4 regions of the Cobetia sp. UCD-24C genome follow, and region 1 is predicted to be linked to each of the others. Evidence: predicted binding sites of a transcription regulator. Region 1 holds the regulator's gene; each other region holds the start of a gene.

Region 1 (7,443 bases):
GCCCTGCTGGTCTTCACGCTGGTGTGGCTGTTCAAGGTCGATTCGCCGAGCGAGGCGGAAAGCCAGGATGACGTGCCCGAGATGAGCACCGGACGCGCCATCTTCTGGCTGCTGGTCGGGCTGGCGGTGCTGATCGCCAGCTCGCGTGCGCTGGTGTGGGGGGCGACCGACATCGCCCAGGCACTCGGCGTGCCGGAATTGATCATCGGCCTGACCGTGATCGCCATCGGCACCAGCCTGCCGGAACTGGCCGCCAGCGTGGCCAGCGCCCTCAAGCGCCATCACGACATCGCCATCGGCAACGTCATCGGTTCCAACCTGTTCAACATCCTCGCCGTGCTGCCCGTGCCGGGCCTGCTGGCGCCGGGCCCGGTGGATGGCAGCGCCATCAGCCGCGACTATCCGGTGATGCTGGGGCTGACGCTGCTGCTGGCCGCGCTGCTCATCTGGCAGCGCCGTGGGCGCATCGGTCGCGGCCCAGGTGTTATCCTGCTCGCCTGCTATCTGGCCTACACGGCCTGGCTTGCCATCAGCCTGACTCGCTGACGGCAGCGTCTTCATCATCGTTTGCCACGCCGCCGCGCGGGATGACACGCCCTTCCCGCGCGGCATGAGCCCTGGCCAACCACAGGCAACAATTCGATCATGACCGAGCCTTCCAGCACCCCGCACGCCACCACGCCTGGCACTTCTGCTTCAACTCAGTCTGCCGCCAGCCAGTCCGCCGCCGATGAGACTCCGGCCAGCCAGGCGGATTTTCGCGCCAGCGCCCGTCGCACCTTCGCCATTGAGGAAGCGGCCATCGCCGCGCTCGAAAGCCATCTCGATGACGACTTCGACCGCGCCTGTCAGCTGATGCTGGCGACCAAGGGCCGCGTCATCGTGACCGGCATGGGCAAATCCGGCCATGTCGCCAGCAAGATCGCCGCCACCCTGGCCAGCACCGGCACGCCGGCCTTCTTCGTCCACCCCGGTGAAGCCAGCCATGGCGACCTGGGCATGATCACGCCGGCCGATGTGGTGCTGGCGCTGTCCAACTCCGGAGAGACCGCCGAGGTCACGGCGCTGCTGCCGCTCTTGAAGCGCATGGGCACCCCGCTGGTCTCGATGACCGGCAAGCCCGGCTCGACCCTGGCGCGTGACGCCGAGGCACATCTGGACACCAGCGTCGCCCAGGAAGCCTGCCCGCTGAATCTGGCACCGACCGCCTCGACCACCGCCGCGCTGGTGATGGGCGACGCCCTGGCGGTGGCACTGTTGGAGGCGCGCGGCTTCACTGCCGAGGAATTCGCGCTTTCCCATCCGGGCGGCAGCCTGGGTCGACGCCTGCTGCTACGCGTGCAGGATGTGATGCATCATGGCGACGCCCTGCCGCGCGTGGCGCTCGGCAGCCCGCTGCGCGATGCGCTGCTCGAGATCACGCGTCAGGGCATGGGCTTCACCTGCGTGATCGATGATGACGACCACCTGGTCGGCGTCTATACCGATGGTGACCTGCGCCGCACCCTCGACCAGCACGGCGATCTGCGCGCGCTGAAGGTCGATGATGTCATGACCCGTGGCGGCAAGACCGTGCGCGCCAGCATGCTGGCCGCCGAAGCGGTGCGCATCATGGAAGAAAACCGCATCAGCGTTCTGGTAGTCTGTGACGAGGATGAGCACCCCATCGGAGCCATCCATATGCACGGCCTGCTGGCCAGCGGCGTGATCTGAACTCCCGCGGGCGTTCGCTGTCTCTGTTCGACGGCAGATCGTCCCGGCAGCAGACGCTACCGCTCAACGCCTATCAGCGCCGTTCACAGGACAGCGTCAAGCATGCACGGAGTGCGAGGAGAAAGACCATGAGCGACACGAATTCCCTGAGCGAAGAATATCCGCAGGACATCATCGACCGCGCACGCCGCGTGCGTCTGCTGGCGCTGGATGTCGATGGCGTGCTCACCGACAACCGCCTGCACTACGATGCCAACGGTGTCGAGACCAAGTCCTTCCATGTCCAGGATGGCCATGGCCTCAAGCTGGTGCTGCGCAGTGGCGTTCGCGTCGCGCTGATCACCGGCCGCAGCTCGCCGATGGTCGAGCGTCGCGCCAAGGAACTGGGCATTCAGGATGTCATCCAGGGCCGTGAAGACAAGCTGGTCGCGTTGACCGACCTGTGCCGCGAGCACGGGATCGAGCTGGAAGAAGTCGCCTATTGTGGCGATGACCTGCCGGACCGCGAGGCCATTCGTCGTGTCGGTCTCGGCGTCAGCGTGCCCAACGCCATGGCCTACGTGATGAGCGAGGCCAACTGGGTCACCTCACGCCAGGGCGGCGATGGCGCTGTGCGCGAGCTCTGTGATCTGCTGCTCAAGGCACAGGGCCACTGGGCCTCGGTGCTGGATACCTACCTGCAGGAGTCGCGTCCCTGATGTTACGTCTGCCCCGCCCTTCTCCGCGCCTCTGGCTGATGCTGCTGTTGCTGCTCGTCGGTGGCGTGCTGGCGCTGATCGAGCAGCGCAACAGCCTGGAATCGACCGTCAACGTCGAGGTCGACAGCAGTGAGCCGGATTACTATCTCGACGGGGCAGACATGACACGCTTCGATGCGCGCGGCGTGGCGATCCAGTCCATGACCTCGCCGCATATCGAGCACACGCCAGGCGATGACGTGACCCGGGCGCAGACCCCGAAGATTCGCACCAACGACAGTGAAGACCGCCGCTGGTATGCCACGGGTGACAGTGGCGTGTTGAGCGCCGGCGGCGACACCTTCACCCTCGAGGGCAATGCCAGACTGCGCCAGCCCGATGACCGCTGGACCCTCGATACCGATGTCCTGCACTACAGCCGTGATCAGAATCGCGCCTGGAGTGACGTGCCGGTCGTGATCACCCAGAATGGCCAGCATGTCGAAAGCGACAGCTTCAGCGCCGACCTCTCCCGGGACTCCGCCGTGCTGCAGGGCCGTGTTCGCAGCGTCCTGCAACCCGGCACGGGCCAGAGCGAGGCCAGCAAGGAGGCCGAGCGCATCGACTCGGGCGCCGACAGCACCACCTCCGATGATGGGCGCGTCAACAGCACCTTCGAGGCAGCGCCTGCCAGCGGTGAATGAACCCGCCGGGCTGGCCGTCACGCCATGACCCGCGCCGCACCACCTTCTTCTCTGCCGCTCGATGGCATCATTGCTCGGGCGGCGACCCCGTCATGCCAAGGAGCCACCATGACTTCCACGACTCGCAAGCCCTTGACGGCCTGTCGCCAGACCCTCAACAGCGGTGTCATGGCGCTCTGCCTGGCACTGGGCATGTCCACCTTCGCCCCGGCCGCCATGGCGCTGGACAGCGATGCCAGCCAGCCGATCAACATCGCCGCGGATGCCCTGTCGCTCGATGACAAGGCCGGTACCGCCACCTACACCGGCCAGGTGGAGATGCGCCAGGGCAGCATGAAACTCGATGCCAGCCGCGTCGATATCAGCCGCGCCGGCAGCGGCGAGATCTCGCTGGTCAAGGCCACCGGCAAGCGTGCCTACCTGGAACAGCAACCCGCACCCGACGAGAAGCTGGTCAAGGGCTGGGCCGACACCATCCGCTACCATGCACTTGAGCGCCGCGTGGAGCTGGTCGGCAACGCGCGTCTCGAGAAAGGCGATGACACCTTCGAAGGCGGCTACGTGGAGTACTTCCTCGACAAGCGCCAGGTGAACGCCAACAACAGCAAGACGGCACAGCAGACCGAAGGCGGTCGCGTGCACATGACTCTGTCGCCGCGCGGCGCCAATGCCAGCAAGGAAAACTGAGTCATGACTGCTGCTACTCCGCGTACGCTGAGCGTTCGCCATCTGGCCAAGGCCTACAAGGGCCGCAAGGTGGTCAAGGACATCTCGCTGGAGATCCGCCAGGGCGACATCGTCGGCCTGCTGGGCCCCAACGGCGCCGGCAAGACGACCTCGTTCTACATGATCGTCGGGCTGGTGCGCGCCGATGCCGGCAACGTCTCCATCGATGACAAGGACCTCTCCGCTGCCGCCATGCATCAGCGTGCACGCGCCGGCATCGGCTATCTGCCGCAGGAAGCGTCGATCTTCCGCAAGCTGTCGGTGGCCGACAACATCATGGCGATTTTGGAAACCCGCAAGGACCTGGATCGCAATGGCCGCAAGGCACGCCTTGAAGAGTTGCTCGAGGAATTCAGCATCACGCACATCCGCGCCAGCGCCGGCATGAGCCTGTCCGGCGGTGAGCGTCGTCGGGTCGAGATCGCCCGTGCACTGGCCACCGAGCCGGACTTCGTGCTGCTCGATGAGCCCTTTGCCGGCGTCGACCCCATCTCGGTGGGCGAGATCAAGAGCATCGTGCGCCAACTGCGCGATCGTGGCATCGGCGTGCTGATCACCGACCACAACGTGCGCGAGACGCTCGATATCTGTGACACCGCCTATATCGTCGGCGATGGCCAGATCATCGCCCACGGTGATGCGGACTCCATCCTGGCCAACCAGCAGGTGCGCGACGTCTACCTGGGCCACGAGTTCACGCTCTAGGGTCAGCGGCTGCGCTGAGTCCTCGCGAGGCAAAAGCTTCAAAAGCCGCTGCGTGATTTTATCGCGTAGCGGCTTTTTCATGTCTGACATCAGACGCATGCATGACGTCCATACCACCTTGGTGGAAACATGGCATGCAAGTTGCTTGAATATTCACGACAACCACTTGTCAGTGCCCCGAGTCACGGTATAGCGTAGTAAGCACGTTCCTTTGCCGTGAATTGACTGACTCCATGAAACCCACCCTGCAACTCCGCCTCGGCACCTCGCTGACCATGACGCCGCAGCTCCAGCAAGCGATCCAGCTGCTGCAGCTGTCGACGCTCGACCTGCGTCAGGAGATTCAGCAAGCCCTCGAGTCCAACCCCATGTTGGAGCTCGACGAGGACTACGAGTCGCTGGATGTCGTCGAGACACAGGATTCGAGCGAGATCTCCACTGCCGACTCCTCGAGCGAGATTCCCGAGGAATACCCCCTCGACAGTGACTGGTCGGACCTCTACCAGGACCACGCCGGTAGCCTGACCAGCTCCGGCAGTGGCAGCGGGAGCGAAGAAGGGCCGGACTTCGATCGCAATACCAGCGTCGAGAGCCTGCAGGACCACCTGCGCTGGCAGCTGGCGATGACCGACCTCGATGGCCGTGAACGCCAGATGGCGGAGAGCCTGATCGATGCCGTCGACGGTGCTGGCTATCTGAGCCTGTCACTCGACGAGCTAGTCGATGGCCTGCGCGGCCAGGGCCTGCCCGGCCTCAAGGCCTCCGAACTCGAGCAGGTATTGCTGCGTCTGCAGCAGTTCGACCCGACCGGCGTCTTCGCCCGTGATCTGCGCGAATGCCTGCTGCTGCAACTGGCACTGCTGCCGGATGATCTGCCGCTGCTGGCGCAGGCGCGCCGCCTGGTACGTCAATTCCTCGAGGCACTGGGCAACGATGACCGCAAGCTGCTCAAGCGGCGCCTGAGCCTTGACGATGACGAGCTGGATCACGTCATCCGCCTGGTACGTGCGCTCGATCCGCGTCCGGCATCCGCCTGGGGCGAGCCCGCCAGCGATTACGTGATCCCTGATCTGCTGGTGCGCCATACCCGCCATGGCTGGCAGGTCGAGCTCAACCCGGAAGCGCTGCCCAAGCTGCGTATCCAGCCGGAATACGCCGCGCTGATCAAGCGTGCCGACAAGTCCGCCGACAACACCTTCCTCAAGGACAACCTGCAGGAAGCGCGCTGGCTGATGAAGAGCCTGTCATCGCGTAATGACACCCTGCTCAAGGTCGGCCGCGAGATCATGGCGCGCCAGATCGACTTCCTCGAGCAAGGCGAGGAAGGCATGAAGCCGCTGATTCTGGCCAACATCGCCGAAGTGGTCGAGATGCATGAGTCGACCATCTCGCGGGTCACGACCCAGAAGTACATCCACACCCCGCGCGGCGTCTTCGAGCTCAAGTTCTTCTTCTCGAGCCAGGTTGGTGGCAGCGGCAGTGGCGACGCCCACTCAAGCACCGCCATTCGTGCCCGCATCCGCAAGCTGATCGCGGAAGAGCCGGCCCGCAAGCCTCTCTCCGACTCGCGGCTGGTCGATCTGCTCGCCAGCGATGGCATCGAGGTCGCACGCCGTACCGTGGCCAAGTATCGCGAAGCGATGGGCATCCCCTCCTCCAGCGAGCGCAAGCGTCTGGCCTGACGCATCACCTGCGGCTGCCATGCCCTGCTCTCACCTCCACAATGGCAGCCGCCGCCAACCTCAAGCACTGGATTTTTCCGCTCATCAGCCTCTGACTTCGCGGGCAGCGGTATGCCTGTCGCGCGCTCTGTCATGCCGTCAACCGCTCGCCAATTGCCCGTCATGGCCCATGACGGCGCGCAGAATGATGGTAAAAAACCGCCGTTCCGGCAGCGTCATTTACCGTCAATCGCATGTTTTTAAAGTCACTTTTGCGCGTATTGCACCTGGATGACACCCGGCGAACCTCCCGTAACGCCGCTTGCTCCACGCAATCGAATCGTCTGAAAGGCGACGTACATGCAGGGATTGGCGACGAAAACCCGCCTTCTTGCGCGTCTTTCACGCACCACCCACCAGACGTGCCCTTGAAGTCCACTCCGTTACCCCTCACTGAGTTGAAGACAAGCACTGAGCCACGATGCAGCGCAGCGTTGATCTTTGCGCAAAGCTTGGGCATTGTCGGTACAGACGCTCACGACATCTGACGCCACTGGCAAGGGTGCGAAAACATCGCCAGACGGTGGCCGTCAAGCCTGTTGCAGAGCGTCCGATCAGGGTTTGCTCGTAGTCAAAAAGGGTTACAATTGAATGGCAACCCGCTGGATAAAGGAGCGTGTCCATGCAAGTGAATATCACCGGGCATCATGTGGAACTTACCGATCCTCTCCGCGATTACGTCAACGAGAAGCTCGCTCGCCTCGAACGGCATTACGACAACATCACCAATGTTCAGGTGACACTGTCGATCGAGAAGGAGCGCCAGCAGGCTGCCTGCACCTTGCACGCGGCAGGCGCTGACCTCCACGCCCTGGCAGAAGACCCCAACATGTACGCTGCCATCGACGCGCTCGCCGACAAGCTGGATCGCCAGCTGGTCAAACACAAGGAAAAGTCCCAGGCTCGCTCTCAGGGCACCGGGACCCGTTGACCTTCAGCCATGACACTTGATCAGATCCTTCCCCCCGAGCGCACGCTTTACGGTGTCCCCGGGGGGAGCAAGAAGCGGGTGCTTGAATTCTTCAGCACCTTCATCGCACAGAACATTCCCAGCCTGGATAGCCAGGAAGTCTTCTCGCGCCTGATCGGGCGCGAGAGACTGGGGTCGACCGGCATTGGCCACGGTGTGGCCGTGCCCCATGCACGCAGCCCGCATTGCAAGACGCCAATCGCTGCGTTTCTGAAGCTCGGTGAACC
Region 2 (7,443 bases), on a different contig from region 1:
GACGGGATTCAATCTGGCCAGCTTTGTCATCGCCGTGCTCGGCGCCGTCATTCTGCTGATTCTGTATCGCGTGCTGCGCAAGTAAAGCGTGTCATGAAGCGCAGTGGCGTCAGCTGGCCGCAGGCCACATGACGCCAGACAGGACGGCCAGCCGCACATGCAGGCTGGCCGTCCTGCCTTGCAGGCTTGACGAATCTGGCCCGAGGCGTGCATGACTCATGAGTAAAGGCACCAGGCCGTCACCCACGGGCGCCGCTGAGCGATGCGCTATTCAGGCATTTCACCAAACGACGGCCAGCCGACTTCATCTGATATGTGATTTCCAGTCTTGCCACCGGCCCCGCAGGATTGCGCCGGCGGGCTTCCCGAAGATCACCCGCGACACGCTCTGCCCATTGCGGCTCACGAGGCAGAGTCTGACCGCTTTTGCTGCCACGAGGATTGCCCATGTCCGATACGTCATCTCCCGATCACTCGACATCCACTGCCTCCGATCCTGCGCCGAGCGAGGGCAACGCCAGGCCACGGGCCAGAGTCTCTCTCGCCAAACGTCTTTCGCAAGCTGATTTCCAGGCGCACGCCACACGCCTGCTCGCCGAGATCTATCCACTGCGTCATGAAGAAGTCCTCAGACGCCTGGAAACGGTGCTGGATTTCCATCGCACGCGCCTGAACCCACGCGTACCGGAAGGCGAGCCGCTATGGAGCGAGCGCGACCAGTGGCTGATCACCTACGGCGACAGCCTGCAGCAGGAAGGCGAGGCGCCACTGGCGACCCTGCACGACTTCCTCACCAGCCGACTGGACGACAGCCTGTCCGGAGTCCACGTGCTGCCCTTCTTTCCGTGGAGCAGCGATGACGGCTTCAGCGTCATCCACTATCGCGAGGTCAATCCGGTCCTCGGCGACTGGCAGGACATCCGGCGCCTGAGCGAGCACCGCGACCTGATGGCAGACCTGGTCATCAATCACTGCTCACGCGAGTCACTGTGGTTCGCCGATTATCTGGCCGGCGTGCAGCCCGGCCGCGACTACTTCATCGAGATGGACCCCGACACCGATGTCTCCGAGGTCGTGCGCCCGCGCCCGTCTGCCCTGCTTACGCCGGTGCATACCCGTCGTGGCCTGCGCCATCTTTGGGCAACCTTCTCGGATGACCAGATCGACCTGAACTTCGCCAATCCCGATGTGCTGCTCGAATTCATCGGCATCCTGCTTTACTACCTCGAGCAGGGCGCGGGCATCATCCGCCTCGATGCGGTGGCCTTCCTGTGGAAACGCCAGGGCACCTCCTGCATCCACCTGCCGGAGACACACGCCGTGGTGCGCCTGCTGCGCGCCATCGTCGACCATCTGGCGCCGGGCAGCCTGTTGATCACCGAGACCAACGTGCCCCACGCCGAGAACATGTCCTACTTCGGGCTCGACCGCCTGTCACAGCACGACCTCACCGCCATCGAGGGCAGCGCCCAGGCCGATGAAGCGCATCTGATCTATCAGTTCACGTTGCCGCCGCTGACGCTGCACACCCTGACCTCCGGCGATGCCAGCGCCCTGACCCAGTGGGCCACCAGCCTGCCGTCCCTGCCTTCCGGCTGCAGCTACTTCAACTTCACCGCCAGTCACGACGGTATCGGCGTTCGTGCCCTTGAGGGCCTGTTGCCCGACCACGAGCGCGACACCCTGGTGCGGCTGGTGCATGACTTCGGTGGCTACGTCAGCATGCGCGCCAACCCCGGACGCGCCGATACCCCCTATGAACTCAACATCAGCTATTTCGATGCGCTCAAGGGCACGCGTCGCGGCCAGGACCCGTGGCAGATCGAGCGTTTCATCGCCAGTCAGACCCTGATGCTGAGCCTGCAGGGCATCCCGGGGCTGTATATCCACTCGCTGACCGCGACCCCCAACCACCAGGAAGGCGTCGAGCGCGATGGCCATCTGCGCGCCATCAACCGCCGCAAATGGCAGCGTGATGAACTGGAAGCGCTGCTGGCAAGCCCCAACACCGCGACCCATGAGGTCTTCCACGCCCTCAAGCGCCGCATGGCACTGCGCCGCAACGAACCCTGCTTCCACCCGGATGCCGACCAGAATGTCTTCGATGTCGGCCCGGACTTCTTCGTCTTCGAGCGCGTCACCCATGAAGGGCGTCGCCTGCTGTTCGCCCTCAATGTCACCGATCAGCCGCGCGTGCTGCCGCTGCCGGCAAGCTGGCAAGGCGTCGCGCTGACCGACCACCTGTGCCACGACAAGGCCTACGATCCCACCATGGCCCGCCGTCCCTATCAGGCGGCCTGGCTGATGGAGCAAACCGTGCGCCCGCCGGCCATCGAGGTTGTCTGACGCCCTCTTTTTCTCCTCCTGCCTATGACAACGGGGCTGCCACTGGCAGCCCCGTTGTCATAGGTCTTGCTGTTTCCCGCCGCGAGCCTTACTGGTTGTCCAGCTCCACCGCTTCGTGCATGCGCTCGAGCAGGTCCGGCACGGCTGACTGCACCCGGTTCCAGCTCGGGATGAAGGGCTTGTCGCGCGGATTGTCGAGGAAGGCGCTGCCGGCATCCATGATGTTGGCGGCGAACAGCTCCACCGCCGCTTCCTCGCTGTGGCGGTCCACCGTCAGGCCATTCATGACGGCATCGTTGTAGTAGGTCTCGATCAGGTCCAGCGCGATACGGTAATAGGTCGCCTTGATGGTGCGGAAGGTCTCGCCGTGCATCTCGACGCCCAGCGTGGCCAGCTTGCGATACATGGCCTTGGCGATATCCAGACTCATGCGATTCAAGCCGCCCAGCGCATCTTCCTCGGACAGCGGCTGGTGCTTGTGATCGTAGGCATCGGCGATGTCCACCTGACACAGGCGCTTGGTGGAATAGTTACGGTGGACCTCGGACAACACGCCGATCTCCAGCCCCCAGTCACTGGGAATGCGGATGTCCGCCAGCACGTCGGTGCGCATCGAGAATTCGCCGGACAGCGGGTAGCGATAGCTGTCGAGATAATCCAGGTACGGCAGCGGGCCATAGACCTTCTTGAGCGCACGGATCAGCGGCGTGACCATCAGGCGCGCCACGCGGCCGTTCAGCTTGCCCTGGGCGATGCGCGAGTAGTAGCCCTTGCAGAACTCGTAGTTGAACTGCGGATGGGCCACCGGGTAGATCAGCCGCGCCAGCAGGCCGCGGTCATAGGTGACGATATCGCAGTCATGCAGTGCCACCGCCTCGGCGATGCCCGAGGCCTGCACATAGCCTGAGCAGTACCAGACATTGCGGCCCTTGCCGGCCTCCATCGGCGCCAGGCCATGCTCGGTCAGCTCCTCATCCAGCGCCCGCAGACGCGGGCCGTCGTTCCACAGGATGCGGTGATGCTGCGGCAGATGTGAGAAGAACTCCTTGGCATGCTCAAACTGGTCACGGTCGGCGCGGTCCAGCCCGATCACGATCTCGCTGAGGTAGGGCACCTGGGCCAGCTCCTCGACGATATGCTTGAGGGCGGGGCCTTCCAGCTCGGAATACAGCGACGGCAGAATCAGGCTCATCGGTCGCTTGCGGGAGAAGCGCATCAGGTCCGCTTCGAGATCTTCCACCGGACGATCGGTCAGGTTATGGAAGTTGGTGATGATGCCATTCTGGTAAAAATCGCTCATGTCAGCTCCTTGTCATGCCGAAGACACGCATCAGGCAGGCGTCAGGCGCCCAGACCTCTGGATGTCCATTCTTCCGGCTGGCCATTGGCCAGCCAGTGACGCAATCCCTCGACCCATCCCTGCGGTCCGGGGAGATTGGCGCGAAAACAGCGGCGTTCATCCGCCAGTTGCGGATAATCGGCAAGCTCCCGATCACGCTGTGAGGTATCACCGACGCCGGGGATCAGCACAGCGTTGTCGACGGCGGCCAGCAGCGGCAGGTCATTGGCGCCATCGCCGAAGCCCAGCGTCCAGGGGCGCACCCGCTCGCAGAGCCGGTAGCGGGCGATCAGATAGCGCGCTGCCACGCCCTTGTCGCTGTCCCCGGTCACATGGTGGAAGCGCCCACCACGTGTGAGCTTGAGGCCATGGCTGGCCAGGCGCATGCGAAAGTCCTCGAGACGCTCCGGCGCGTCGCGCCACACCAGCGGTTCACTGGCATCACGCTGTCCCGCCAGGGCCGCGTCGCCCTCCGCCAGCCCCGTCAGCTCACTGATTCTCGCCACCGACATCGAGGCGAAGCCCTCGAAGGCGAACTCCCCGCTCAGCTCTTCCAGCACCGCGAGAATCCTGTCGCGGGGCATCGCCACCGCGATACGACACAGGCCGTGTGCATCCGGGGCGCTGGCCTCTTCCAGCGGATAGGCGCTCAGCCAATCGGCCGGCAGGGCCACAACGCCGCCGTTCTCGGCGATCCACGGCTGGCCCGCCAAGCCCAGCGAGTCCATCAGCGGCGCCAGTTCGGCCGCCGTCTTGGAGGTGTTGGGGACGATCCAGGCACCGCGCGCGCGCAGGCGGGTCAGCCAGCTGCGCGCCGGGCCCGGCGAGTAATCGTGGTGATCCAGCAGCGAGCCATCCAGATCGGTCAGCAACAACAGCGGTGCTTGAGTCTCTGACATGTGAACTCTCCTCGTGAAGTGCTGCAGCGTGTCGGGGGTCACCTCGACAGGATCTCGTGGCACCGGACAGGCATTGCAAGAGCATTGCAGGGAATGTGCCAAGATGGTGCATCTGCCATGACAGCCTGACCCCTCTCACCGTGACCGTGTTTGTGCGTCCGCCTATTTGCACCATAAAAGAGCACAAAGCCTGCCTTGCATGATGCCTCGCCACACGACGGCGCAAATCTTTCGTCACCAACGACGACGCCCTCGCAGATGCGAGGGCGTCGAGTCTTGGGCAAGCGGGCAACGTCTGTTGAGACTAGACCAGCCACAGCGATAGTTGCGGCCACAGCAGCAACATCGCCAGCACGCACAGCTGGATGGCGATGAACGGCAGCAGCGAGACGAAGATATCCTTGAGGCTGATGCCTTCCGGTGCCACGCCTTTCAGATAGAAGGCGGCAGGCCCGAAGGGTGGCGACAGGAAGGACACCTGCATGTTGACCGCGAACAGCACGCCGAACCATACCGGGTCGTAGCCGAGCTGCACGATGATCGGCACGAAGATCGGCAGGGTCAGCATCGCGATGCCGATCCAGTCGAGGAACAGCCCCAGCAGCAGCAGGATCGCCATCATCACCATGATGATCGCCAGCGGCGGGATATCCAGGCCGAGAATCATGCTCGACACGAAGCGGTTGCCGCCCATCAGGTTGTAGACCCCGACCAGTGCCGCCGCGCCGATACCGATCCAGATGATCATGCCGCAGGTGTTCATGGTCTGGGACAGCGCACGCTGCATCAGGGTGATGGAGAACTCGCCGCGCAGCATCACCGCCACCAGCACGCCGAAGCTGCCCATCGCCGCGGCTTCGGTCACCGAGGCCACGCCACCGTAGATGGAGCCCAGCACCAGCCCCGCGATGACCGCCGGCACGCCGATGGCCTTGAGCAGCTCACGCTTGCTCTGGAAGCTGGCGCGGCGCTCCTCCTCGGGCATCACCGGCCCCAGTGAAGGGTTGCGCAGACAGCGGATCAGCACGTAGATGATGTAGCTTGCCATCAGCACGATGGCCGGGGTGATCGCCGCGGTGAACAGGTCCGCGATCGACTGGTTGGCGATCAGGCCATAGATGATCAGCACGATGGAGGGCGGCATCATGGTGCCCAGCGAGCCACCGGCACACACCACGCCGATGGCGATGTGCTTGTCATAGCCGAGTCTGAGCATCTGCGGCAGCGCCAGAATCCCCAGCAGCACGATCTCGCCGCCGATGATGCCGGACATCGCGGCGAGGAAGAACGCCACCACGATGGTCTGGATCGCCACGCCGCCTGGCAGTCGCCCTGCCATCACGCGCATGGCATTGAACAGGTCCTTGGCGATCCCCGAGCGATCGAGCAGCGAGGCCATCAACACGAACATCGGCACCGCCACCAGCGAATACTCGGTGACGAAGCCATAGACACGACTGGTGACCAGCGGCAGCGCCATCGGTCCGAACCAGCCGAAGGTGTAGGCCAGCGCGACCAGGCCGGTGACGAAGGCCAGCGGCAGGCCGGTGACCAGCAGCGCGAAGATGCCGCCGACCAGCAGCATCGTAGCCGTTGCGATATCCATCAGCGCGGCTCCTTGTGGTCAGCTGTGGCGTCGGGAGTGGCGTCGGATGCGCCACTTCCCTCACTGCCGCCCTCGGGCGGGCGGGGCGAGAAGAAGGTCTGGTAGAGATGCCACAGCGCCTGCAGGGTCATCACCGCCAGCGCGAACAGGATCACGCCCTTGGTCAACGCCGGAAACGGCGGATTCCATGAGGTGCCGGATCGCTCCAGCTGCCACTCGCCCAGCGGACTGTGCGAGGCACGCCAGAACATCACCCAGCCCGCATAGCTCATCGCCAGACAGAAGACGAACGTCATCACGTCATTGAAACAGTCCAGCACGTAGCGAAAGCGCGTGCCGACCAGGTCGTAGAGCACACGCACGCGAATATGGCGATTGTTGGCCAGGGCCGCCGGGCCGCCCAGCGCGAAGCTGGTCGCGACCAGGAAGATCACCGTCTCGTGCACCCAGGAGGTCGGCGAATCGAGGCCATAGCGCATCACCACCTCGAACACGCTGATCGCCATCGCCAGCAACACCAGCCACGCCGCGGCGCGCGTACCCTTGCCCACCAGGCGGTCCAGCGGCGTCCGCGTGCCCAGGTTCGGGTCGTGGTCATCCGACGCCTCGGGTAGCCCCGGCGACGCCACATCATGTTCTGCCATATCGAATTCCTTGCTGACTCGCTGCCTCAAGGAGAATCGGCGCGCCCAGTGAGCACGCCGACCTTGATCTCCCGCGTCTTTATCGTTCTGCGATCGTGTCGCCAAAAGCGTGGCTAGCTGACCAGTGCCACGCGGCGGCTGGCGCCCATCCCGCGCGCCAGCGGGCTCACATCAGGTTGCGGTCGGTCAGGAAGCTGACCACGGACTCGTAGACCTTGCCGGTCAGCTCATTCTTCTCGGCCCACACCTTCCACTCCTGCTGCGCGATGCGACGGAACTTGGCGCGCTCCTCCGGCGCCATGTCGATCACCTCGATATCCGGATTGGCACGCGCCGCGCTCACCGCCTTGATGTCACGCGCCTTGAGGGTGAAGACCATGTCGTAGGCCATCGCATCGGTGGCGCTCTCCATGATCGCCTTGAGATCCGCCGGCAGGCCGTCCCAGATGCCCTTGTTCATCGACACCGCCACCATCGGCAGAGAGTGGAAGCCCGGGTAGGACGGGTACTTGGCGAAGCTGTGCAGGCCCTGGTCATCATTGGTGGCGAAGACGGTGTAATCCGCCGCGTCGATCACGCCCTTCTCCAGGCCGGTGTAGACCTCGGAGC
Region 3 (7,443 bases), on a different contig from region 1:
ATCCACCGCGAAGTGGTCCGTCATGCCGCCGATGAAGTCGAGCATGCGCCGATAGCTGCGGTAGAGATCCCAGTCCTTGGTCGGCGTGTTCTCGCCGATCAATGCCAGCACACGTTGATGCTTGAAGCTGGAGCGCCCCTTGGTATGCAGCTCATGCGCAGCGCCGATGAAGGCCTCGAGCAGGATGCCCAGCGTGGTGTAGGCGCCGATCTCCAGCTTGGCCTTGCGCTCGTTGCGGAAGATCTTCTGGCGCGCCAGATTCTTGGCTTCCCGCACGCCCCAGCCGAGGTCGGGGTGGCACAGGTCGAGCAGGTCTTCACTGAGCGTGCCGGCCAGCAGTTCCGTCTCGCGCTGCACGAAAGCCTCGGCGACATCATTGACGGCACGCTCCATCGCGGCACCTCTCAGTGCCGCCACCTTGCGCCGCTGGGAGGTGCCGCGGGCGACCATCTCCTGGTATTCGCGCGGCTCGCCACCGCTGATGCCGGTAAGAATCTCGAACACTTCCTCGAACTGCAGGATGCCCATCTCGAGGCCATCTTCCAGGTCCAGCAGCGCATAACAGATGTCATCGGCGGCCTCGACCAGCCACGCCAGCGGGTGACGGCACCAGCGGCCATCGGCCCGCGCCAGCAACCCGCAGCGCTCGGCGACCTGATCCAGCAGCACGCGCTCGCTCTGATAGCAGCCGAACTTGCCGCCCGCCGTGGCGTGCTCCACCGTCCACGGGTACTTGAGCAGCGTGCCCAGCGTCGCTGCCGTCAGGCGCATGCCGCCATGGAACTGGTTGTATTCGATCTGGGTAACGATGCGAAAGCCCTGGGCATTGCCTTCGTAGGTGAGCAGGTCCTCGCGCTCGGCATCGCTCAGCCCGGCCAGCCGACCGTGATCACTGGCGGCCTCGGCGGCGAACCAGTCGCGGATGGCGTACTCCCCGGCGTGGCCGAAGGGCGGGTTGCCGATGTCATGCCCCAGGCAGCCGGTCTGGACGATGACGCCGAGATCCGACGGTGTGATCCAGTCGGGCAACTGCTCCTTGAGCTTCTCGCCGACCATCATGCCCAGCGAGCGACCGACACAGCCGACCTCCAGCGAGTGGGTCAGCCGCGTGTGGATGTGGTCGTTGTCGGTCAGCGGGTGGACCTGGGTCTTGCGCCCCAGGCGACGGAAGGAGCCCGCGAACACGATGCGGTCGTGGTCCTTGTGGAAGGGAGTCCGCCCCATCTCACGCGATACGGTGCCCGGTGCGTCATGCAGGCGACTCGGTTCCAGCAGTCGCTCCCAGCTCATCGATGACATCAGGCAACTCCTTGGCAGGCGCCGAGCACTGGCGCCTGCGAGCAGATAACAGGTGAATGACGCGCATAAAAAAAGAGAACAGGGATTGTGGCACCCTGTTCTCCTTGTCTCCAGCCCGCTCAGGCCTTCCTCAGTCCTCGGCCAGCGCCGGCAGCAGCACCTTGAGCTTGCGGGTCAGGGTGTTGCGCCCCCAGCCCAGCAGCTCGGCGGCTTCACCCTTGCGGCCACCGGTATGCTTGAGGGCTGTCTCGATCAGGATGCGCTCGAAATCGGGCACCGCCTCTTCCAGCAGATGGGTGTGGCCGGCGGCGAGTGCGCGGTCCGCCCACTCGCGGAAGGCACCACGCCAATCGCCGGAGGCTGCCTCGGTGCCGCTGGCATCGCGCAGCTCCGGCGGCAGGTCCTCGATCATCACTTCACGCCCCGAGGCCATCACCGTCAGCCAGCGACAGGTGTTCTCGAGCTGGCGCACGTTGCCCGGCCAGTCGAAGCGCGTCAGGTGTTTCTCCGCGGCCTCCGTCAGCACCTTGGGCTCGGTCGACAGCTCACGCGCGGCCTCGCCCAGGAAGTGGCTCATCAGGCGCGGAATGTCTTCGCGGCGCTCCGACAGGCGCGGCAGATGCACGCGAATCACGTTGAGGCGGTGGAAGAGATCCTCACGGAAACGCCCATCCTCGACCAGCTTTTCCAGGTGCTGGTGCGTCGCGGCGATGATGCGCACGTCGACCTTGACCGGCGTGATGCCACCGACACGATAGAATTCGCCATCGGCCAGCACGCGCAGCAGGCGGGTCTGGGTCTCGGCGGGCATGTCACCGATCTCATCGAGGAACAGCGTGCCGCCATCGGCCTGCTCGAAGCGCCCGCGGCGCAGCGCCGTGGCGCCGGTGAAGGCGCCCTTCTCGTGGCCGAACAGCTCCGATTCCATCAGGTCCTTGGGAATCGCCGCCATGTTGAGCGCGATGAACGGCTTGGCGGCGCGCGGCGAGTGCTGATGCAGCGCCTGGGCCACGCGCTCCTTGCCGGTACCGGACTCGCCGTTGATCAAGACGGTGATATGCGACTGTGACAGGCGGCCGATGGCGCGAAAGACTTCCTGCATCGCCGGCGCTTCACCGATGATTTCCTTGGTCAGCCCTTCCGGCACGGCGGCGGGCGCCTTGGATTCACGGGCATGCGCCACGGCGCGCCGTACCAATGCCAGCGCTTCATCGACATCGAACGGCTTGGGCAGGTATTCGAAGGCGCCGCCCTGATAGGAGGCCACGGCGCTGTCGAGGTCGGAATGCGCCGTCATCACGATGACGGGCAGGTCCGGGTACTTCTCGCGCACGCGCGCCATCAGGTCGAGACCATCGGTTCCGGGCATGCGGATATCGGTGATCAGGACATCCGGGCACTGACGCATGATGCTGGCTTCGGCCTGATCGGCACGCTCGAAGGTTTCCACCTCGAGGTCGGGTTGTGCCAGAGCGCGCTCCAGCACCCAGCGAATGGCACGGTCGTCATCGACGATACAGACGCGGGCAGTCTCGCTCATGTGTGATCTCCAGAAGTGCCGGCTAGCGGAATGAGTAATCGGAATTCGGTATGGCCGGGGCGCGAGTCACACTCGATCAACCCCTGATGCTGGTGCAGGATGCCCTGGGCGATCGACAGCCCGAGCCCTGAGCCTTCGGCGCGCCCCGAGACCATCGGGTAGAACAGCGTCTCGCGCAGGCTCTCCGGTATGCCGGGGCCGTTGTCGATGATCGCCAGCTCGCAGACCAGCCGGTGGCGCTCATGGCCCAGCGTGAACTGCCGGCGAGCGCGGGTCCGCAACGTGATCTCGTAGGGAGCGGCGTCAGGCTGCGGTGAATCGGGCTGTGGCTGCTCATTGAGGGCCTGGGTGGCATTGCGCGCGATGTTGAGCACCGCCTGGATCAGCTGACCTTCGTCGCCGATCACCTCCGGCAGGCTCGGGTCGTAGTCGGCGCTCAAGGTGATGGCGCTGCCTTCCGCCTGCAGCAAGGCCCGCACCCGCTCGGTCACCGCATGCACATTGACCGGCGCCTGCAACGGCGGCCGGTTCGGCCCAAGCATGCGATCGACCAGATCACGCAGACGGTCCACCTCCTCGATGATGATGCGCGTGAACTCCACCATCTGCGGTTCGGGCAAGTCACGTTCGAGCAGCTGGGCGGCGCCACGAATGCCGCCGAGCGGATTCTTGACCTCGTGCGCCAGACCACGCGTCAGCACCTTGACCGCCTCCTGACGGGCGATCAGCGCTTCTTCGCGCGAGATCTGCATCAGGCGGTCACGCGGTTCTATCTCGACCAGCAGTTCATTGGCGCTGATGGGCGTCGCGGTGAAATCCACCGTCAGCGCTTCATTGGCCGCGTTGATGATCTCGGCCTCACGCTGGGTGTAGGGGTGCTGTTCCTCCAGCGCCTTGCGCAGCACATTGATCAGGGTGTCATCCAGCCCGGTCATGTTGTCGGGCGTACTGCCCTTCACACGCACCAAACTCACCGCCAGCAGCGTCTCCGCGGCGGGATTCATCCAGACCATCTGCAGCTGTGAGTCCAGCACCACCACGGCAGTGTTCAGGTGTTCGAGCAGTCGTTGATGCATGGGTTTGTTCGCCATCTGCAGTACGTCTCCCTGTTCTGCAATAACCGCGCCAGTCTGGTGCAGGCACCGAGAACACGGCGTCCGATGCTGTGCAACCATTTCTGGCCCCTCACATTGGCACCAAAATGGTGCAGACGAAAAATCGCGCTCGAACTCGCGTTGCCTCGCTTCACCGCCAGGCGGCCCGACATCGACTGTCCCAGACACGAAAAAGCCGCCCGAAGGCGGCCTGTCAGCGAAGGAGAAACGCGCGAAGAAAAAGGCCGCCCAGACGCTGCTAGCCACCGCCAGCATTGGCAGGGTTGTTGGGGTTGCGAGGCAGATTGACGCTGGCGCGCTGCACATAGACCACCTTCGGCTCGCTGGTCTGGCGCACGCGGCCGGTGGAATCCAGCAACTCCGCCTGGATGACATGCTTGCCACGCTCCAGCGCCGGCACCATGAAGACGGTGCTGTGCATGGCGGATTGAGACGGTGCGCCGTCCACGGTCACGCGCACCTTGTCTTCCGGGCGTAGCTTGGGCTCGATCCCCAGGCGCACCGCCAGATTGCCCGCCTGCCCGGTCTGCAGCGTTTCCTCGTTGGACGGGCTCTGGATGGTAAAGGTGGTATAGCCACGGAAGGCCACATCCACCGCAGGCGCCCGGGTGCGGGTGCTCTCGCTGGATGAGGAAGAACTCACGCGCGACGGCGTGCTGCGCCGCGGCGGCAGGGATTCCGTCGACGGCACCACGCTGAGCGGCGTCAGCTGCACCTTGCTGCCGCCCGCAGGCTGATCACTGAAGACGACGTTGCCGTTGGCATCGACGTGACGATAGACCTGGGCCGCCTGTAGATCGAACGACAGGCTCGACAGCATCAGCGTCGCTGCCAGCAGCAGGCACTGCAGTGGCTCGGGGCGCGCTGCTGGCAGTGCACGCGAGTCAGTCGCGGGGTTCGCGACGCGCAGGGAGGATACGAAGGGCCACATCCGAAGATTCCTGAAGAGAGTCATGGGAGGCCAGAAGCCGCAGGCAGCTCCAGCGGGTTGGGTCTATCGACAGGCGATCCTGCTGCCTGATGACAAGGCTAACAAGTTACAAAGCTTACCGCGTTGATGCCAGCATTTGGGGCCTTCGACAAGACGCCTGTGTGCATTGACTGTCACGCAAGGCTACCACCGCGCCCTGCAGGTCTGTCATCAGCATGGCCGATCTCAGGGAAAAGGATCAGGGGCAGAGCAAATGATCAGAGCAAAGAGATAGAACGAAGCAGGGCCATAATGAAAAACAGGGCCACACCTGTCGGTGTGGCCCTGCTGTCGTCATCGTCCGTGGATGGCCTTCACCGGGAAGGCACTCCGTCAGATGGCGTGACTAGCGAATGTCTGCCTCAACCTCTGCAGCGCTTGGACGCTGCAGTACTTGGGCGCTGTAGCACTTAGACACTGTAATACATGTCGAATTCGAGCGGGTGAGTCGCCATGCGCAGGCGCTGGACGTCTTCGCCCTTCAGCTCGAGGTAGGCATCGATCATGTCGTCGGTGAAGACGCCGCCCTGGGTCAGGAACTCACGATCGCCGTCCAGCGCGGTCAGGGCCTGTTCGAGGCTCTCGGCCACGGTCGGGATGGACTTGGCTTCTTCGGCCGGCAGGTCGTAGAGGTTCTTGTCCATCGCGTCGCCCGGGTGGATCTTGTTCTTGATACCGTCGATACCGGCCATCAGCATCGCGGAGAACGCCAGGTACGGGTTGGCCGTCGGATCCGGGAAACGCGCCTCGACACGCTTGCCTTTCGGGCTGGCGGTGTACGGGATACGGATGGAAGCGGAACGGTTGCGGGCAGAGTAGGCCAGCATGACCGGCGCTTCGAAGCCCGGCACCAGACGCTTGTAGGAGTTGGTGGACGCATTGGTGAAGGCATTCAGGGCACGAGCGTGCTTGATGATGCCGCCAATGTAGTAGAGGGCCATTTCGGACAGACCCGCGTACTCGTCACCAGCGAACTGGTTGTCGCCATCCTTCCAGAAGGACTGGTGAACGTGCATGCCGGAACCGTTGTCACCGACCAGCGGCTTGGGCATGAAGGTCGCGGACTTGCCGTAGGCGTGAGCCACGTTGTGGATCACGTACTTGAGTTCCTGAACCTCATCGGCCTTCTTGACCAGGGTGTTGAACTTGACACCGATCTCGTTCTGGCCGGCGTTCGCCACTTCGTGGTGGTGAACTTCGACTTCCTGACCGATGGCTTCCAGGGTGTTGCACATGGCAGCACGGATATCGTGGAAGCTGTCGATCGGCGGGACCGGGAAGTAGCCGCCCTTCAGACGCGGACGGTGACCCAGGTTGCCGCCTTCCGGCGTGGAATCGGTCGCCCAGGCACCTTCTTCGGAAGAGATCTTGAACATGGAACCGTTCATCTCGTTCTTCCAGTGCACTTCGTCGAAGATGAAGAATTCCGGCTCCGGACCGAAGAAGGCGGTGTCGCCCAGACCGGTGGACTTCAGGAATTCCTCGGCGCGCTTGGCGACGGAACGCGGGTCGCGCTCATAGCCCTGCATGGTGGCCGGCTCGATGACGTCGCAACGCAGCACCAGGGTGGTGTCTTCGGTGAACGGGTCGAGGAAGGCAGTGCCGTCGTCCGGCATCAGGATCATGTCGGATTCGTTGATGCCCTTCCAACCTTCAATGGAGGAACCATCGAACATCTGGCCGTTCTCGAAGAATTCCTCATCCACTGTACGCGCCGGGATGGAGACGTGCTGCTCCTTGCCCTTGGTGTCGGTGAAGCGCAGATCAACCCACTTGACTTCGTGTTCTTCAATCAGGGCAAGTGTCTTCTCAGCCATGGTAATTCTCCGATGGAGCCGGCGGCTCTGGTTACAGTTGGTGTCAGCGTTGTCTGGGGTTATTGCTCTATTTTGTAAGCCTTTTCTCTCATGGTCGGCGTCGTTATGCCAGCCATCAGACAGGATGCTCTAACAATGCAGCGAGCGTGCCAGAATGGCGCACGCCGCACCGCTCATTTCAGTAAGCTCATGAATATGCTGAAAAAAAACATCACCATCTTCATGCATGCAGCACGAAAACCCGACCAAAGATGGGCCGACAAGGTGCAAAAATTCTTGCCGCGCAGTGCAGATTCATCATTTGAGTGCACCAAAAAACGCCGCTGCTCCACATTGGTGCAAAACGCTGAATCCCGGGGATTTCTCCGCTCACACCCGATGATCACGTCAGCATCACATTGCGGTCATTTCTTTCTTTCATCCTCATGTTTGCCTCGACTCACAAGTTTTTTTCATCCGCGACAAGGGCGCGGAAAAGACTTGAGAGACAACCATTTGGGCACTTCAGGCCAATTGAAGGCACTCGCTGACTCGCCTCGTGAATGCACGATGCTGGCAGGAGGCATGCCATGCCCCCTATAATGCGCCCCAAATCACAAGCGCCCGGTACGCGAGCGCCCATTTTCCGCACAGGTTCCCGTCGTGATCGAGAAACTTCGCAACATAGCCATCATCGCCCACGTTGACCACGGTAAAACTACC
Region 4 (7,443 bases), on a different contig from region 1:
TGAACCAAAACGCCCCGCCTCGGTGATTGCCGAGGCGGGGCGTTTTCTTATCTGGTCACACAAGATGCTCAGTCAATACTATCAGTCAATACGTTCAGTCAATACGTTCAGTCAATACGTTCAATCAAGTACTGGGCCGATGATGTGCTTGACCTCCAGATAGCCCGCCAGGCCCCACGGCCCCAGCTCACGGCCGATGCCGCTGCGCTTGAAGCCACCCCAGCTGGCCTGCACCAGCGGCAGCTGCTCGCTGTTGTACCACACCACCCCGGCGCGCAGGCGACGACCGAGCTGCTGGGCACGTTTGGCATCACCGCTGACCACCGTGGCCACCAGCCCGAAATCACAGTCATTGGCGAGGCGAATCGCCTCGGCCTCATCGGCGACGCGGCGCGTGCACAGCACCGGCCCGAAGATCTCCTCGCGCCACAGACGGCTTGTCACCGGCACATCGGTGTATAGGGTCGGCGCCACGAAATAGCCCTTGCCTGGCAGGCTGCGATGGGTGCCATCGCGCAGCGCCGTCAGGCCTTCCTCGCGCGCCACGTTCAGATAGCTCAGCACGGTGTCGCGCTGGCGGGCACTGGTCATCGGGCCCATCTGGGTCGCGGCGTCCAGCGGGTCACCCAGCACCAGCGCATCGATGCGGCTGGCCAGAGCGGCGTGCAGCTCATCGGCGATGGCCTCGTGCACCAGCAGGCGCGAGGTGGCAGAGCAGATCTGACCGGCATTGAAGTAGATGCCCGCCATCACCCAGTCGGCGGCTTCCTCGATGTCGGCATCGTCGAGCACGATGATCGGCGACTTGCCGCCAAGCTCCAGGGAGACGCCGCGCGTGCCGCAGGCCGCGGCCTGCATGACCTTCTCGCCGACCACATTGCTGCCGGTGAAGGAGATCTTGTCGATGCGCGGATGACGGGTCAGCGGTGCGCCGATGCCCTCGCCATCGCCGTGCAGCAGGTTGAACACGCCCGCCGGAAGACCGGCTTCCAGCGCGATCTCGGCCATCACCTGCTCCGGCAGCGGCGTCACTTCAGACGGCTTGATCACCAGGGTGCAGCCGGCGGCGAGCGCCGGCGCGACCTTCCAGGCGCTGGTGACCAGCGGGAAGTTCCACGGCGTGATCAATCCCACCACGCCTGCCGGCTCGTGATAGGTGTGCGCGGCATAGCCTTCGACATCATGCGCGACCTCCGCACCCTGACGCGCATCCAGCGCGCGTGCCTGGGCGGCGTAATAGCGGTAGCAGCCGATGGCGTCATCGAGATCGATCTCGGCCTCGGCGCGAATCTTGCCGTTGTTGCGACACGACATCTCCACCAGCGCTTCCCGGCGTGAGGTCAGCCCCTCGGCGAAGGCCTCCAGATAGACCGCCCGCTCGGCGCCACTCAGTGCCTGCCAGCCCTCGAAGGCCTCGGCGGCGGCCGCGACGGCGGCCTGTACATCACGCGCATCACCCGCCGTCACCTCGGCGATGATGGTCTCCTCGAAGGGGTTGGTGACCGCCAGACGACGCTCGCCGTGAGACTTGACCCACTCGTTGTTGATGAACTGATGATCGAGCTTGTGCATGGACATTCCTGACATGTGAGTTTCTGGCATGAGAGTTCCATGCCGCCTGCCACCACAGGGTCACAGGCGGGCATTGTTCAGTGTTGTGGCGCTAAGCGGCGAGCCAGACTCACTGTGCGATTGAGCGCTGCCACGCCGCCGCATCAATTTCCACCAGCAGCGGGGCGCTTGCGTCGCGCTCGCTGATCGCTGTCGCCAACTCACGGGGGGAGTCGATCGCGACGGCGGCGCAGCCGAAGCCCTGGGCGAGCAGCTGGAAGTCGGGGGCCTTGATGTCGACGCCCAGGCGCGTGACGCCGGCGTTGTCCATGAAGCGGCGAATCTCTTCATAGCCCTGGTTGTGCCACAGCACGATCACCACCGGCAGCTGTTCTTCCACCGCGCAGGCGAGTTCGGACAGCGTGAACATGATGCCGCCATCGCCGACCAGCGCGATCACCGGCAGGTCCGGGCGGCCCAGGGTCGCGCCCATCGCGGCGGGCAGGCCGTAGCCGAGCGTGCCGTAGCCGGTGGAGGCATTGAAGTAGCGGCGCGGTGCCGGCTGGCTGAGCAGATGATTGGCGGCGTAGACGGTCGCGCAGGAATCGCCGACCCAGATCGCCTCCGGCAGCGCTTGCTGCAGGGTGTCGAACAGCGGCACGTAGGGCGCGAAGGCCGGGTCAGTCGGCAGCGCGAGGGCCTCGAGCGCGGTGGCGGTGATCTGCTCGCCGCGTGTCTTGCCCGCCTCTGCGTCAGCCGTCTTGTCATAGGTTTCGCCCAGGCTATCAGCAACGCTCGCGGCGAGAGTCTCCAGCGCCAGGCCGGCGTCGGCGACGATGGCGAGTGTCGCCTGCTGGTTGCGCGCCAGCTGTTCGGGGTCGATATCGATTCGGATCAGCTGACCGCCGATCACGAAGCCATCATCGAACACCACGTCGTAGTCGGTCTCGCCAAGTTCGGTGCCGATCGCCAGCACCACATCGGCGTCGCGCGCCAGTTCACGTACCGCAGGCAGTGCGGCATTGGCGCCGAGATCCAGCGGGTGGGCGCTGCCCAGCAGACCCTTGGCATTGATGGTGGTAACGGTGGGGGCATCGAGCGCCTCCACCAGCTGGCGGGCCGCGTCGGGTGCAGCGACACAGCCCCCGCCCAGCAGCACCAGCGGACGCTCGGCGCCCTGCAGCAGGCTCACGGCCTCAGCGAGCAGGGCCGGGTCCGGCGCGAGGCGGCCGATGCGCGGGCGCGTGAAGTCATGCGTGGTGCGACCGGCGGGCGGTGGGATCTCGGCATTGAACAGGTCAATGGGAATCTCGATATGCACCGGGCCTGGGCGGGCACCCTCGAACAGCGCGAAGGCGCGGGCCAGCACTTCCGGCAGCGCGGACGGGTCGAGCAGGGTGTGGCTGAAGCGCGCCACGCCCGATACCAGTTGCTGCTGGCTGGGCAGCTCGTGCAGACGCCCCTGGCCACGGCCGAGGGTGTCGGTGCGATTGACGCTGGAGATCACCAGCATCGGGATGGAGTCGGCCAGCGCCTGGCCCATCGCGGTGGTGATGTTGGTCATCCCCGGGCCGGTGATGATGAAGCACACCCCGGGCTTGCCGGTGCTGCGGGCATAGCCATCGGCCATGAAGCCGGCGCCTTGTTCATGGCGCGGGGTGACGTGGCGAATGCTGCGCGCGGCGGGATCGGCATCCGGCTCCAGGCCACGGTAGAGCTCGACGGTATGCACGCCGGGAATACCGAAGACGGTGTCGACGCCGTAGGTGTCACGCAGCAGTCGGATCAGGAGTTCAGCACAGGTCATGGCAGGTTATTCCAATGACGGGAGCACCGTGGTGCTCCCGTATGAGATGAGAAACAAGTTGAGTGCACGCTTGGCTCAGAACACGAACAGATGCGCGATACCGGCGATGATCGGCAGGGTGATCAGCGTGCGCAGCACGAAGATGGCCACCAGCTCCCAGATCTTGAGCGGAATCTTCGACTTGAGCAGCAGGGCACCGATCTCGGACATGTAGATCAACTGGGTCAGCGACAGGCAGGCGATCACGAAGCGGGTCAGTTCGCTGTCGATGTCCTTGGCCAGCACCGCCGGCAGGAACATGTCGGCAAAGCCGACCAGCGTCGCCGGGGCTGCCTCTGCCGCGTGAGGAATCTGCAGCAGTTCCAGCAGCGGGATCATCGGGTAGGAGAGCCAGGTGAACACCGGCGTGAACTCGGCCAGCATTAGCGCCACGGTGCCGATGGCGATCACCACTGGCAGCAGGCCGAGGAAGATGTCCGCCACGTTGAAGCCGGCCGATTTCACCAGCTTGAGCGGGCCCGGCGCATGCTCGGCGCGCGCGACGGCCATGCCGAGTGAGTAGCGCAGCACGCCACAGTCGCTCTGGTTCTCTTCACTGATCTGGCAGCCGACCGGCTCGTGATAATCATCACGCTTGCGTGACAGCGGCGGCAGACGCGGCACGATGACGGCGGCGATCAGGCCCGCGATGACGACGGTCAGGTAGAAGGGCACGAACAGGTGGTTGATGTTCATGAAACTGGTGACCAGCAACGCGAAGGCGATCGAGACCACCGAGAAGTTGGTGGCGATCACCGCCGCTTCGCGCTTGCTGTAGAAGCCTTGCTCGTACTGCTGGGTGGTGATCAGCACGCCGACGGTGCCGGAGCCCATCCACGAGGCGGTGGCATCGATGGCGCTGCGCCCGGGCAGATTGAAGATCGCGCGGAACGGACGACGCACCAGGCTGCCGATGAATTCCATGAAGCCGAAGTCAACCAGCAGCGGCAGCAGAATGGCCGCGAAGAAGAAGAAGGTCAGCAGTACCGGCGCGAGATCATTGAGCATCACGCCGCCGGTGAAGGCCGCGGTGACTTGGGTTGGCCCCCACTGGAAGTAGGTCATCAGCGCGAAGATGGCGCCGAGGGCGCGCATGGCGAACCATACCGGCGAGACATCGAACAGCTCGTGCGCCGCGCCCTGACGTGCCCAGGCGGGCTTTGCGAGCTTGACGAAGCCGGTGAGGATCACCGACAGACACAGCACCGCGACGGCGATGGCGGGCAAGGCGCTGCCGAGCGTGGCCTTGAGCCAATCGGCCATCAGGCCCATGCCGATGTTGATGGTGTCGCCGACACTGAACGGCACCAGAAAGAAGCTGACGCCGAGCAGTGACGGCACCAGGAATTTCATCAGCCCCTTGGCCGTCAGCGGCACGGGGCGGGTGGCGATGAGGTCTTTCTGCGCCTTCTGTGGCTTGGCGGTCTCAGGCTGTTCAGCACCTGAGCTAGAACTTGATACGGAACTTGAGACAGAGTCGGAAATAGCGCGGGGCGGCGTATGGTCCGCCGCGGAGTCGATGCTGGTTGTCATTCGGGTCACCTAGATCTTGTTGTAATGGTCAGGCTCTAGCCGAGCATTGTGTGATGCATCATGCCGTATCGTCTCGAGTGATTCTGTGTGCGCCGAGGGCGGGACGGGCCCCCGGCGCGGGTACAGCAGGACAGCGGGTCATTCGTGGATCGTTCGTGGATCAGTCGCGCTGTTGCACGCCCGGCAGTACGCAGAGCATTTCGTAGAGCAGGGTCGCGCCCATCAATGCGGTGTTGCCGCTGGTGTCGTAGGGCGGGGAGACTTCCATCAGGTCACCGCCGACGATGTTGAGGCCACGCGCGCCACGCACGATTTCCATGCCCTGCGGCATGGTCAGGCCGCCGGCTTCCACGGTGCCGGTGCCGGGGGCGACGGAGGGGTCCAGCCCATCGATGTCGAAGGTGATGTACACCGGGCGGTCGCCCATCATGTCGCGCACTTCGGCCATCAGCGGGGCGAGTGACTTGAACCAGCACATCTCGGCGGTCTCGACACGGAAGCCCTGCTGGCGGCACCAGTCGAAGTCATCGGCGGAGTAGCCGGTGCCACGCAGGCCGATCTGCACCACGCGATTGCTGTCGAGCAGGCCTTCTTCCTGGGCGCGGCGAATCGGCGTGCCGTGGGCGATGGGCTCACCGAACATGTGGTCGTTGACGTCGGCGTGGGCATCGATGTGGATCAGGCCGACCGGACCGTGCTTCTTGGCGATGGCGCGCAGCACCGGCAGGGTGACGGTGTGGTCGCCGCCCAGTGTCAGCGGTACGCAGTCGTGGCGCAGCACCTCATCGTAGAACTGCTCGATGATGTCCATGCTCTTGGGCAGGTGGAAGGTGTTGATCGGCACATCGCCGATGTCCGCCACCTGCAGGCTATCGAAGGGCGCGGCGCGGGTGGCCATGTTGTAGGGGCGCAGCATGCGCGATTCATCGCGGATCTGACGCGGACCGAGACGTGCGCCCGGACGGTTGGAGGTACCGATGTCCAGCGGAATGCCGATAAAGGCGGCGTCCAGGCCTTCCGCGGTTTCCTGAGCCGGCAGACGCATCATGGTGGCCGGGCCGCCGAAACGTGGCATGTCGTTGCCGCCCAGCGGCTGATTGAACTCGCTCATCTGTCTCTCCAGGGTCTTGAGTCGCTCGCGCTGACGTGACGGCGAGCGGGGTATTGTGATGGTTCGCCTGATCGCTCGGCCGGACGGTGTCATGAAAGCCGGCGATCTTCCTTGGCGCATACCCCAGCATTGCAGTAATCGTGCCAATTTTTAGTTGATTGATTTTATTGGGTTTTATTTGAGGGCAATGGCTGAGTGATTCATTTCTGGATCACTCGTGCGCCATTAATGATTCAAAAATGGATCACTGATTCATTTGTGGATCACATTCGGGCATCATCGAGAGTGTCTTCAAGCGCCGTGCGAGAAAGACCAGCTAGAAAGACCTGCTGGGAAGAACTGATAGAAAGAAGCGCTGGAAAGCCCGCCCGATTCACAGGCTCGACCATGAGGTGCCCGCCATGTCAGAGCTCGACCGTCAGATTCTCAAGACCATCATCGACACCGCTCACGATCACTACTTCGTGGTCAATGCGGATGGCCAGGTGATGGATGTCAGCCCCGGAGCCGCGGCAGTCTATGGCATGACCCGCGAGGAGCTGTGTGCCGCCAACGTGCATGAGCTGGAAGCCAGCGGCGTGCTCAAGCCCTCCATCAGCCTGGAGGTGCTGCGCACGGGGCGCACGCTGCAGATGATGCAGCTCACCGCCACCGGGCGGCGGGTGGTGGCGCAGGCGCATCCGGTATTCGTCGCGGGCAAGCTCGAGTGCGTGGTCAGCCGCTCGATGGATCTCACCGATATCCAGTTGTTGCAGCAGGAATACGCGGTGCTCCAGCAGCGCTTCAGTGATCACCTGCGCCGCAACTCGCGCGGTGGCGAGCTGAGTGGCGTCAGTCAGGCAGAAAGCGATTGGACAACGGCGGGGGCAGGGCAATCAGTACACGACACTGAGCAATATGCACAGAGCCAGGCTGAACAGCGGCAACGTGAACAATCAGCGCGCGAGCAGGCCGAGTGCGAAGACGCCGCGCTGGAGCTGGGCGAGCTGCAGGTCAGAAGCCCGGTGATGCGCGAGATAGCGCTGCTGCTCAAGCGGGTCGCGCCCACCAACGCCACGGTATTGATGCTGGGCGAATCCGGGGTCGGCAAGACGGCCTTCGCCCATCAACTGCATCGCTGGAGCCAACGCGCCGACGGCCCCTTCATCGAGGTGAACTGCGGCGCCATCCCCGAGAGCCTGTTCGAGTCCGAGATGTTCGGCTATCAGGCCGGTGCCTTCACTGGCGCGGGCAATCGTGGCAAGGCAGGCCTGATGGAGCAGGCCGAAGGCGGCACCCTGTTCCTCGATGAAATCGGTGAGCTGCCGCTGGCCACCCAGACCAAGCTGCTCAAGGTGATTCAGGACGGGATGATCACCCGCCTGGGCGACACCACCACCCGCCGCGCCGACTTCCGCCTGGT

What was found. Region 1 encodes sigma-54, which starts transcription at its own class of promoters, with help from an activator protein. Its sites were predicted from a motif close to TGGCACNNNNNTTGCTNT; they were not measured.
Region 2: AOG28_RS05120 (HAD-IIB family hydrolase) is a predicted target of sigma-54. The motif match lies at 4,668-4,685, and genes of this name have one in related genera.
Region 3: glnL (nitrogen regulation protein NR(II)) is a predicted target of sigma-54. The motif match lies at 3,950-3,967, and genes of this name have one in related genera.
Region 4: speB (agmatinase) is a predicted target of sigma-54. The motif match lies at 6,170-6,187, and genes of this name have one in related genera.

The regions. Positions count from the first base shown of each region.
Region 1 is NZ_LJTD01000001.1:402,757-410,199, forward strand. Features, by position in the region: gene AOG28_RS01715 (calcium/sodium antiporter) at 1-546, shown strand, start outside; gene AOG28_RS01720 (KpsF/GutQ family sugar-phosphate isomerase) at 646-1,713, shown strand; gene AOG28_RS01725 (KdsC family phosphatase) at 1,842-2,411, shown strand; gene lptC (LPS export ABC transporter periplasmic protein LptC) at 2,411-3,094, shown strand; gene lptA (lipopolysaccharide transport periplasmic protein LptA) at 3,203-3,781, shown strand; gene lptB (LPS export ABC transporter ATP-binding protein) at 3,785-4,525, shown strand; gene AOG28_RS01745 (RNA polymerase factor sigma-54) at 4,759-6,207, shown strand; gene hpf (ribosome hibernation-promoting factor, HPF/YfiA family) at 6,869-7,177, shown strand; gene AOG28_RS01755 (PTS sugar transporter subunit IIA) at 7,187-7,443, shown strand, end outside.
Region 2 is NZ_LJTD01000003.1:212,277-219,719, forward strand. Features, by position in the region: gene AOG28_RS05105 (GlsB/YeaQ/YmgE family stress response membrane protein) at 1-85, shown strand, start outside; gene AOG28_RS05110 (sugar phosphorylase) at 448-2,346, shown strand; gene AOG28_RS05115 (hypothetical protein) at 2,435-3,646, opposite strand; gene AOG28_RS05120 (HAD-IIB family hydrolase) at 3,688-4,584, opposite strand; gene AOG28_RS05125 (TRAP transporter large permease) at 4,889-6,190, opposite strand; gene AOG28_RS05130 (TRAP transporter small permease subunit) at 6,190-6,834, opposite strand; gene AOG28_RS05135 (TRAP transporter substrate-binding protein) at 7,001-7,443, opposite strand, start outside.
Region 3 is NZ_LJTD01000006.1:36,976-44,418, forward strand. Features, by position in the region: gene AOG28_RS09955 (deoxyguanosinetriphosphate triphosphohydrolase) at 1-1,299, opposite strand, end outside; gene ntrC (nitrogen regulation protein NR(I)) at 1,430-2,839, opposite strand; gene glnL (nitrogen regulation protein NR(II)) at 2,836-3,930, opposite strand; gene AOG28_RS09970 (DUF4124 domain-containing protein) at 4,193-4,885, opposite strand; gene glnA (glutamate--ammonia ligase) at 5,335-6,741, opposite strand; gene typA (translational GTPase TypA) at 7,384-7,443, shown strand, end outside.
Region 4 is NZ_LJTD01000012.1:43,692-51,134, reverse strand. Features, by position in the region: gene AOG28_RS14995 (aldehyde dehydrogenase family protein) at 121-1,572, opposite strand; gene AOG28_RS14990 (5-guanidino-2-oxopentanoate decarboxylase) at 1,682-3,358, opposite strand; gene AOG28_RS14985 (YjiH family protein) at 3,434-4,750, opposite strand; gene speB (agmatinase) at 5,091-6,041, opposite strand; gene AOG28_RS14975 (sigma-54 interaction domain-containing protein) at 6,443-7,443, shown strand, end outside.